Regions from separate parts of the Nordella sp. HKS 07 genome, predicted to be linked through region 1. Evidence: predicted binding sites of a transcription regulator. Region 1 holds the regulator's gene; the other holds the start of a gene.
What was found. Region 1 encodes LexA, which represses DNA repair genes until DNA is damaged. Its sites were predicted from a motif close to TGTTCNNNNTGTGTTCNG; they were not measured.
Positions count from the first base shown of each region.

Region 2: a site for LexA is predicted at 1,727-1,744, ahead of G5V57_RS15410 (DNA recombination protein RmuC). Genes of this name have one in related genera too.

Region 1 covers NZ_CP049258.1:5,818,696-5,822,338, reverse strand. The annotation lists gene moaC (cyclic pyranopterin monophosphate synthase MoaC) at 1-84, shown strand, start outside; gene glp (gephyrin-like molybdotransferase Glp) at 89-1,294, shown strand; gene lexA (transcriptional repressor LexA) at 1,409-2,116, shown strand; gene G5V57_RS27385 (polysaccharide deacetylase family protein) at 2,267-3,139, shown strand; gene gatA (Asp-tRNA(Asn)/Glu-tRNA(Gln) amidotransferase subunit GatA) at 3,204-3,643, opposite strand, start outside.
Region 2 covers NZ_CP049258.1:3,277,779-3,281,421, forward strand. The annotation lists gene G5V57_RS15410 (DNA recombination protein RmuC) at 538-1,698, opposite strand; gene G5V57_RS15415 (hypothetical protein) at 1,817-2,218, shown strand; gene pip (prolyl aminopeptidase) at 2,547-3,497, opposite strand; gene G5V57_RS15425 (response regulator transcription factor) at 3,591-3,643, shown strand, end outside.

The DNA.
Region 1 (3,643 bases):
TCGGCCGACCGCGCCATGCGCATCGGCGATATCCGCCTCATCGAGAAGTCCGGCGGCAAGTCCGGCCATTTCACCGGAGACTGACAAAATGGCGCTCATGCCGGTCGGCGAGGCCAAGGACCGCATCCTGAAAGGCGCCAGGGCGCTGTCGCGCGAGACTGTCCGGTTGCATGAATGCGCCGGCCGGGTGCTCGCCGCCGATATCAAGGCCAGGCGCGACCAGCCCCCCTTCCCGGCTTCCGCTATGGACGGCTATGCGGTGCGCTTTGCCGATGTCACCGCCGTTCCTGCCCGGCTCGCGGTGATCGGCGCCGCCCCGGCCGGTCACGGCTTCGCGGGCACGGTCAAGTCCGGCCAGGCGGTGCGGATTTTCACTGGGGCGCCGGTGCCCAAGGGCGCCGACACGGTGGTCATCCAGGAGAGTACCGAAGCCGCAAATGACCATGTCGACATCACCGTGGCCGCCAAATTCGAGGGCCAGCATATAAGGCGCAAGGGCCTAGACTTTGCCAGGGGCCAGGACGTGCTCCGCAGAGGGACCCTTCTCGGGGCCCGCGAGATCGGACTGGCCGCAGCAATGAACTGGCCCGAGCTTCCGGTCACGAAGCGGCCGAGGGTCGCAATTTTCACGACCGGCGATGAACTGGTTTCCCCCGGCAACATGCCCAGGGCCGACCAGATCGTTTCCTCGAACAGCTTCGCTCTCGTGGCCTTTGTTCGCCGCTATGGCGGCGATGCGATCGACCTGGGCATCGTCCCGGACAATATCAAAGCCATTTCCAGGGCCGTCCGGAAGGCGGCCGGCGCAGATATCCTTCTGACGACCGGTGGCGCCTCGGTCGGGGATCACGACCTTGTACAGGCTGCCCTCAAGGCAGAGGGAATAGAGCTCGATTTCTGGAAAATCGCGCTCCGGCCCGGGAAACCGCTCATGTTCGCCCGCAAGGGCCGGCAACGGATTCTGGGCCTGCCGGGCAATCCCGTCTCAGCGTTCGTCTGCGCGCGGATTTTCCTCAAACCGCTGCTTCTCACCCTGCTCGGTCTTCCGCCGACCGACGACATCGTCAAGGCCCGGCTTGGATGCGATCTGCCGGCCAATGATCTGAGACAGGATTATCTTCGCGCCCGGGTCGCGCGCCGCAGCGATGGCGCTTACGAAGCCACCCCCCTGGCGGTTCAGGACTCGTCGATGCAGCGCGCCCTCACCGAGGCGCAGGGCCTCATCGTCCGGCCGCCTTTCGCCCCGGCCGCGTCCTCAGGCGACCTTATCGACCTGTTGCCGCTCGATTTTTGAACGACCGACCAGTTTCAGCTTGCCGAACCAAACGGGAACGCTTATTCTCGTTTTGTATTTGTTCCGATTCTTGCTGATCGACTTCCCCGGAACGTTCTTTGAACAGGTCACGCCATGCTGACACGCAAACAACTGGAACTTCTCCTTTTCATCAACGAGCGGCTTAAGGAAGACGGCGTGTCCCCCTCTTTCGAGGAGATGAAGGAAGCGCTGAACCTGCAGTCCAAATCCGGCATCCACCGGCTGATCCTCGCGCTCGAGGAGCGCGGCTTTCTCCGCCGCATGCCCAACCGGGCGCGGGCGCTCGAAGTCATGAAACTGCCGGACGCCCACAGCCCCAGCCTCTTGACAGCCAAACGGCCGGGCTTCAGTCCCAATGTCATCGAAGGCAATCTCGGCAAGGTGAAGCCGATCCCGCATGCCGGCAGTGGCGCGCCGCGGGCGGCCATTGTGCCGGTGATGGGCCGGATCGCCGCCGGCGTCCCCATCTCGGCCATCCAGGATCACTCGCACAATATCACCGTGCCTCCCGAAATGCTGGGCTCGGGCGAGCACTTCGCGCTCGAGGTCAAGGGCGACTCGATGATCAATGCCGGCATCTTCGACGGTGACACGGTGCTCATCCGCAAGGGCGACAGCGCCACCAATGGCGACATCGTCGTGGCGCTCGTCGACAATGAGGAAGCGACGCTGAAGCGGATCCGCAAGAAGGGCGATTCGATTGCGCTCGAAGCCGCCAATCCGGCTTACGAGACGCGTATCTTCGGCCCCGATCGCGTGAATGTGCAGGGCCGCCTCGTCGGACTCATCCGCAAATATTGATCTCTGTCCATTCTGGGCGGACGTGACAAGCCGGGCGCAATCCGCCCGGCTCTTTTTTGTCCAACGGCATGGGCATGCGCCGAGACCGCTTGAATCCGATTATTACTTAGAGGAATGTTTATTCCCGGTCACCGAGAAGCGGAGACGTGCATGAAGATGGCCTTCACGCTTGATGACCTGCCCCTCTGGCCTATGTCCTATCCCCCGCCGGGCTATTCTGCCGCCGGAATAGTCGAGGACATCAAGGCGGCGCTCGACCGTCACAAGATCAAAGGCGTATATGCCTTCGCCAACTCATGGTCCCTCATCAAGCACCCGGAATTCAGCGCGATTATGGATGGCTGGGTTGCCGACGGCCATCACGTCGCGAACCATACGCACAGTCACATCGAACTGAACGACGTCTCCGCTGAAACCTATATGGAGGACATCGATTTGGGAGAACGCTGCCTGATGCCATGGCTGGCAACGGCGCCGAAACGCTATTTCCGGCACCCACTATGTTACTGGGGTGACACAGAGGAAAAGCGCGATACGCTGCGCAACTTTCTCGCCGCGCAGAACTACGAGACGGCAGAGGTCACGAGCTGGCTTTACGAGTGGCGCTGGAACCGGGCCTATCTCAACTGCCGCGAGCAGGGCTATCATGAGGGAACGGCTCTTGTCCGGCGGACATTTCTGGAGTTTTCGCTGGCGCAGCTGCGCTATGACAATCTGAGCGCGCGCCGGTGGTTTGGACGGGAAATCACAGGCATCACGCTCGGACACACCTTGCCGTTTTTCGCCGATATCGCCGATGAGCTGTTCGGTCAGTTGATCAACGAGGGCGTGGAGTTTGTGCCGCTCGAGGAGGCAATGGCCGATCCGGCCTATGCAGCTGTGGCGAGCGTGCCGTCCGGCAAGTTCCTGGTCTATCAGCAGAAGCTGGCGGAAGCCGCGGGAAGACCCATCGCGATGATCGAGCCCGATTATCTCGCGCTATTCGAGACGATCACGCATATGGGGGCCGGCCGGAGCGGATAGCGTCGCATCAAACCTCATGCCGGCTGGGGGATCGAATGCCTCTCATCCCCCGCAGCGGATGAGGTCACCACCATTTCGGCGCTTCGAACTTTCCGGCCGCTTCCTCGATGGCATGGCCGACCTGGAACAACGTCTTTTCGTCGAAGGGCTTGCCGATGAGCTGCAGCCCCATGGGAAGTCCCTGCTCCGACAGGCCGCCCGGCACCGAGATGCCCGGCAAGCCCGCCATGTTCACCGTCACGGTGAAGATATCATTCAGATACATCTGCACCGGATCGGTGATCTCGCCGGGCGCGAAGGCCGGGCTCGGCGTCGCCGGGGTGAGCACCACGTCCACCTTGTCCCAGGCTTTGTCGAAGTCCTGCTTGATCAAGGTACGGACTTTCTGGGCGCGCACATAATAGGCATCGTAGTAGCCGGCCGAGAGCACATAGGTGCCGATCATCACGCGGCGCTGCACTTCGCGGCCGAAGCCCTTGGCGCGGGTATTCTCATACATCGACA
Region 2 (3,643 bases), 2.5 Mb from region 1:
AACACCACTGTCACCGAAACTCACGATCAATTAAGTGCACTGTCACCGAAACTGCAGTCATCAACCCGAGGCACCCCGCGCGGCTTGCTCGGGTATTTCGGGTATTCGGTGACAGTGCATTCAATACCATGCCGTTCGGCGCAGCCGATCAATTAAGTGCACTGTCACCGAAACACCACTGTCACCGAAACTCACGATCAATTAAGTGCACTGTCACCGAAACTCTCCACTGTCACCGAAACACCACTGTCACCGAAACTCACGATCAATTAAGTGCACTGTCACCGAAACTGAACGAAACTCAGAAACTCAAATTAAGTGCACTGTCACCGAAACTCAGCTCTGTGACGTCAGAACTGCCGGCTGGTCTGATCGAGGAGGCGAAGGCTGCATTCACGATAGGCTTCAACGGGGCGGCTGCATTCAGCGCTGTCAGCATCACGATTTTGGCCGTCCTCGCCGCGCGGGCGTTACGGCATGTCGAAACGCTCACGGGTTCCGCTAAACGACCCGCGGGGGAGTAACCGATGCGGAATGTCAGCTGCCCTGCACCAGCCGGAGCTGGGCATCCTCGCCGGCGATCTTCGCCGGCTCCTCGACATCGAGCTGCTCGATGCGCAGGCCGCGTTTGGTGATCTTGTCGGCGGAGAGGCCGAGCTTCTCGAGGTCCGTGCTCGCCTGGCCGAAATGGCGCTGCAGGTCGAGCACCCGGTCCTTGAGCCGGACGACATCCTCGAGCAGCCGCGCCACCTCGATCTTGATGACGCCCGCCTGCTCGCGCATGCGCGCATCCTTGAAGATCGCCTGCATGGTCTGGATCAGCAGCATCAGGACATTGGGCGACGCGATGATCACCCGCTCGCGATGCGCCTTCTGGAGGACGTCCTCGAAGCGCTCATAGAGATCGGCATAGATCGATTCCGACGGTACGAACATGATCGCCGTCTCATGCGTCTCCCCGGCGATGAGATATTTGCCGGCGATGTCCTTCACATGCAGGATGACGTCACGGCGCAATCTCGTCTCGGCCGAGCGGATGTCGTTCTCGCCGCTGGCGACTTTCAGCGCGTTGAAGGCCTCGAGCGGGAATTTGGCATCGAGCACCAGGCGCAATTCGGAATCGGGCAATTTGATCAGGCAGTCCGGCCGCGAGCCGTTCGACAACGTCGCCTGGAATTCATAGGCCTGGGCATGCAGCCCGTCGCGGATGATCGCTTCCATGCGGGCCTGTCCGTAGGCCCCACGCGCTTGCTTGTTGGCGAGGATGTCCTTCAGCGAGACCATCTCGGAGGAAAGCTGGGTGAGATTGGCCTGCGCCGTGTCGATCACCGCCAGCCGCTCATAGAGATGCTTGAGCGAGAGGTGGGTGCGTTCGGACTGCTCATTGAGGCCGCGCCCCAGCCTGTGGCTCACCTGGTCGAGCCGTTCATCGAGGGTGCGCGCCAGATGCTGCTGGCCGCTCGCCGCCTGGTCGGTGAAGCTCCTGAGCTGGCCCGCCATTTCGGCCAGGCGGAATTCGAGCTCGGAGGCCCGGCGCAGGGTTTCGAGGCTTTCCTCGCGCCGCTGCTTCTGACCGCGCCAGGCCATGACCGCGGTGATGATGAGAAGGAGAAAGGCCAAAGCGGCGCCGGCGAGCAGGATCTGGCCCAGGCTGAAAGCCTGGCTGCCGATCTGGAGGCCGGTCTGATCGAGGGTCATGGCCCCATCCTACGCGATTCGGGCCGCCAAATACAAAACAAGAACGCTTGTCGTCCGGGACAATCTTCATAAAGCCGGCAGGTTTTGCGGTAACATAGGGATGAAAAGGAGAGCCCCCATGCTGCGCCCATTGCTTGTATCGCTGACGATCGCGCTTGCCGCATCGACGGCCGGGGCCGCCGAGATCACCGGCCGTTATGTTCTGGAGAAAGTGGAGCAGGGCTATCTCAGGCTCGATTCCGAGACCGGCGTCATGTCGCTATGCGCCGCCCGCGCCGGTGTCTGGGAATGCCTGGCCGTCAAGGATCAGGGCCTCGACGGGACCGAGGAACTGGCCCGGCTGCGACGCGAGAACGACGCCTTGAAGAAGCGTGTCGCTGAGCTCGAGAAGAGCGGCGCCACCACAAAATTGCCGAGCGACCAGGAGGTCGACCGCATGATGGACATCTTCGGCAAGATGTTCGACCGCTTCCTCGATTTCGCGCGCGAGATGGATGGCAAGGACGGTACCGCGCTGTGACGAAAGTGTTCGTCAACTCGCTGGAGCGCTAAATCAATTCATCGGTTGCTGGACGCCCGTCCAGAAAAAATGAGACCCGTCCGTCCACAACGGGACGGACGGGTCATTGGCACACGCAAGCTCGGGACGGCGACAGGAGCCGCGCGCGCCAACTCGTAAATGCGAAGGATCTCAGATGGGAAGCCCCCCTTCCCTTGGCACATGAATAGCCGATGATCCCCCGCTGGATCAGAGAGCAGGTTGATCTCCGTTCGTGGTCACATCGGGGTGAGACTGTGGCAAACATCGGGCATATTCGCGTCGGGACCAAGGACAATTGGTTGAATATTCAACTATAGGCGTCCGTAACGTTAACGAGCGACGACGCAAGCGCCGGCTCCGTGCCCGTATGTCCGGCCTCGGTGACGAGCTCGAAACGCGCTTTCGGCCAGGCTTTATGCAGCGCCCATGCACTCGCCACGGGCGTCACGACATCGTAGCGGCCCTGGATGATGGCGCCCGGAATGTCCTTCACGCGCCACGCCTCCTTCAACGCTTGCCCATCCTCGCGGAAGAAGCCGCGATTCATGAAGTAGTGGCATTCGATGCGGGCGAAGGCATAGGCAAAGCGGTCGTCGGCAGCCTGCAGGATGCGCTCCTTGTTGGGCAGCAGCGAAAGGCAGGTGCTCTCCCACACGCTCCAGGCGCGGGCGCAGGCGCCGAGCGTCGCCGCGTCGTCCCCGGTGAGCCGATTGTGATAGGCGGCGATCATGTCGTGCCGCTCGGCTTCCGGGATGGGCGCCTGATAGGCCTCAAAGGCATCGGGAAAGAGCCAGCTGGCACCGTCCTGATAGAACCAGCGTAGCTCGGCCTGACGCAAAAGGAAGACGCTGCGCAGGATGAGCTCGCTGACCCGCTCCGGATGGGTCTCGGCATAGACAAGGGCCAGCGTCGATCCCCAGGAGCCGCCCAGCACCTGCCAGCGCTCGATGCCGAGAAATGCGCGCAGGACCTCCATGTCGGCGACGAGATCCCAGGTCGTGTTCTCGCGCAGCTCGCCGAAGGGTGTCGATTTCCCGCAGCCGCGCTGATCGAACAGAATGATGCGATAGGCCTGCGGATTGTGGAAGCGGCGTAGGAAAGGCACGATGCCGCCACCGGGTCCGCCATGCAACACCACGACCGGTTTGCCTGACGGATTTCCGCACTCCTCATAATAGATCTCGTGCAAGGCGGAGACCTTCAGCCTGCCGGTGCGATAGGGCTCTGTTTCGGGATAAAGCAGTCTGTGGGCGTTCATGCGGCAAGCCTTGGCCTTTGGGAGGTGAAGCGATAGATTGCGGAAAACAGAGAAGGCCAGCGCAACTGGCCGGTTAAGGGAGGATGGGGCGGAATGCCAGTTTATAGGGTCATCATCGTCGATGATCATCCATTGTTTCGCGTCGC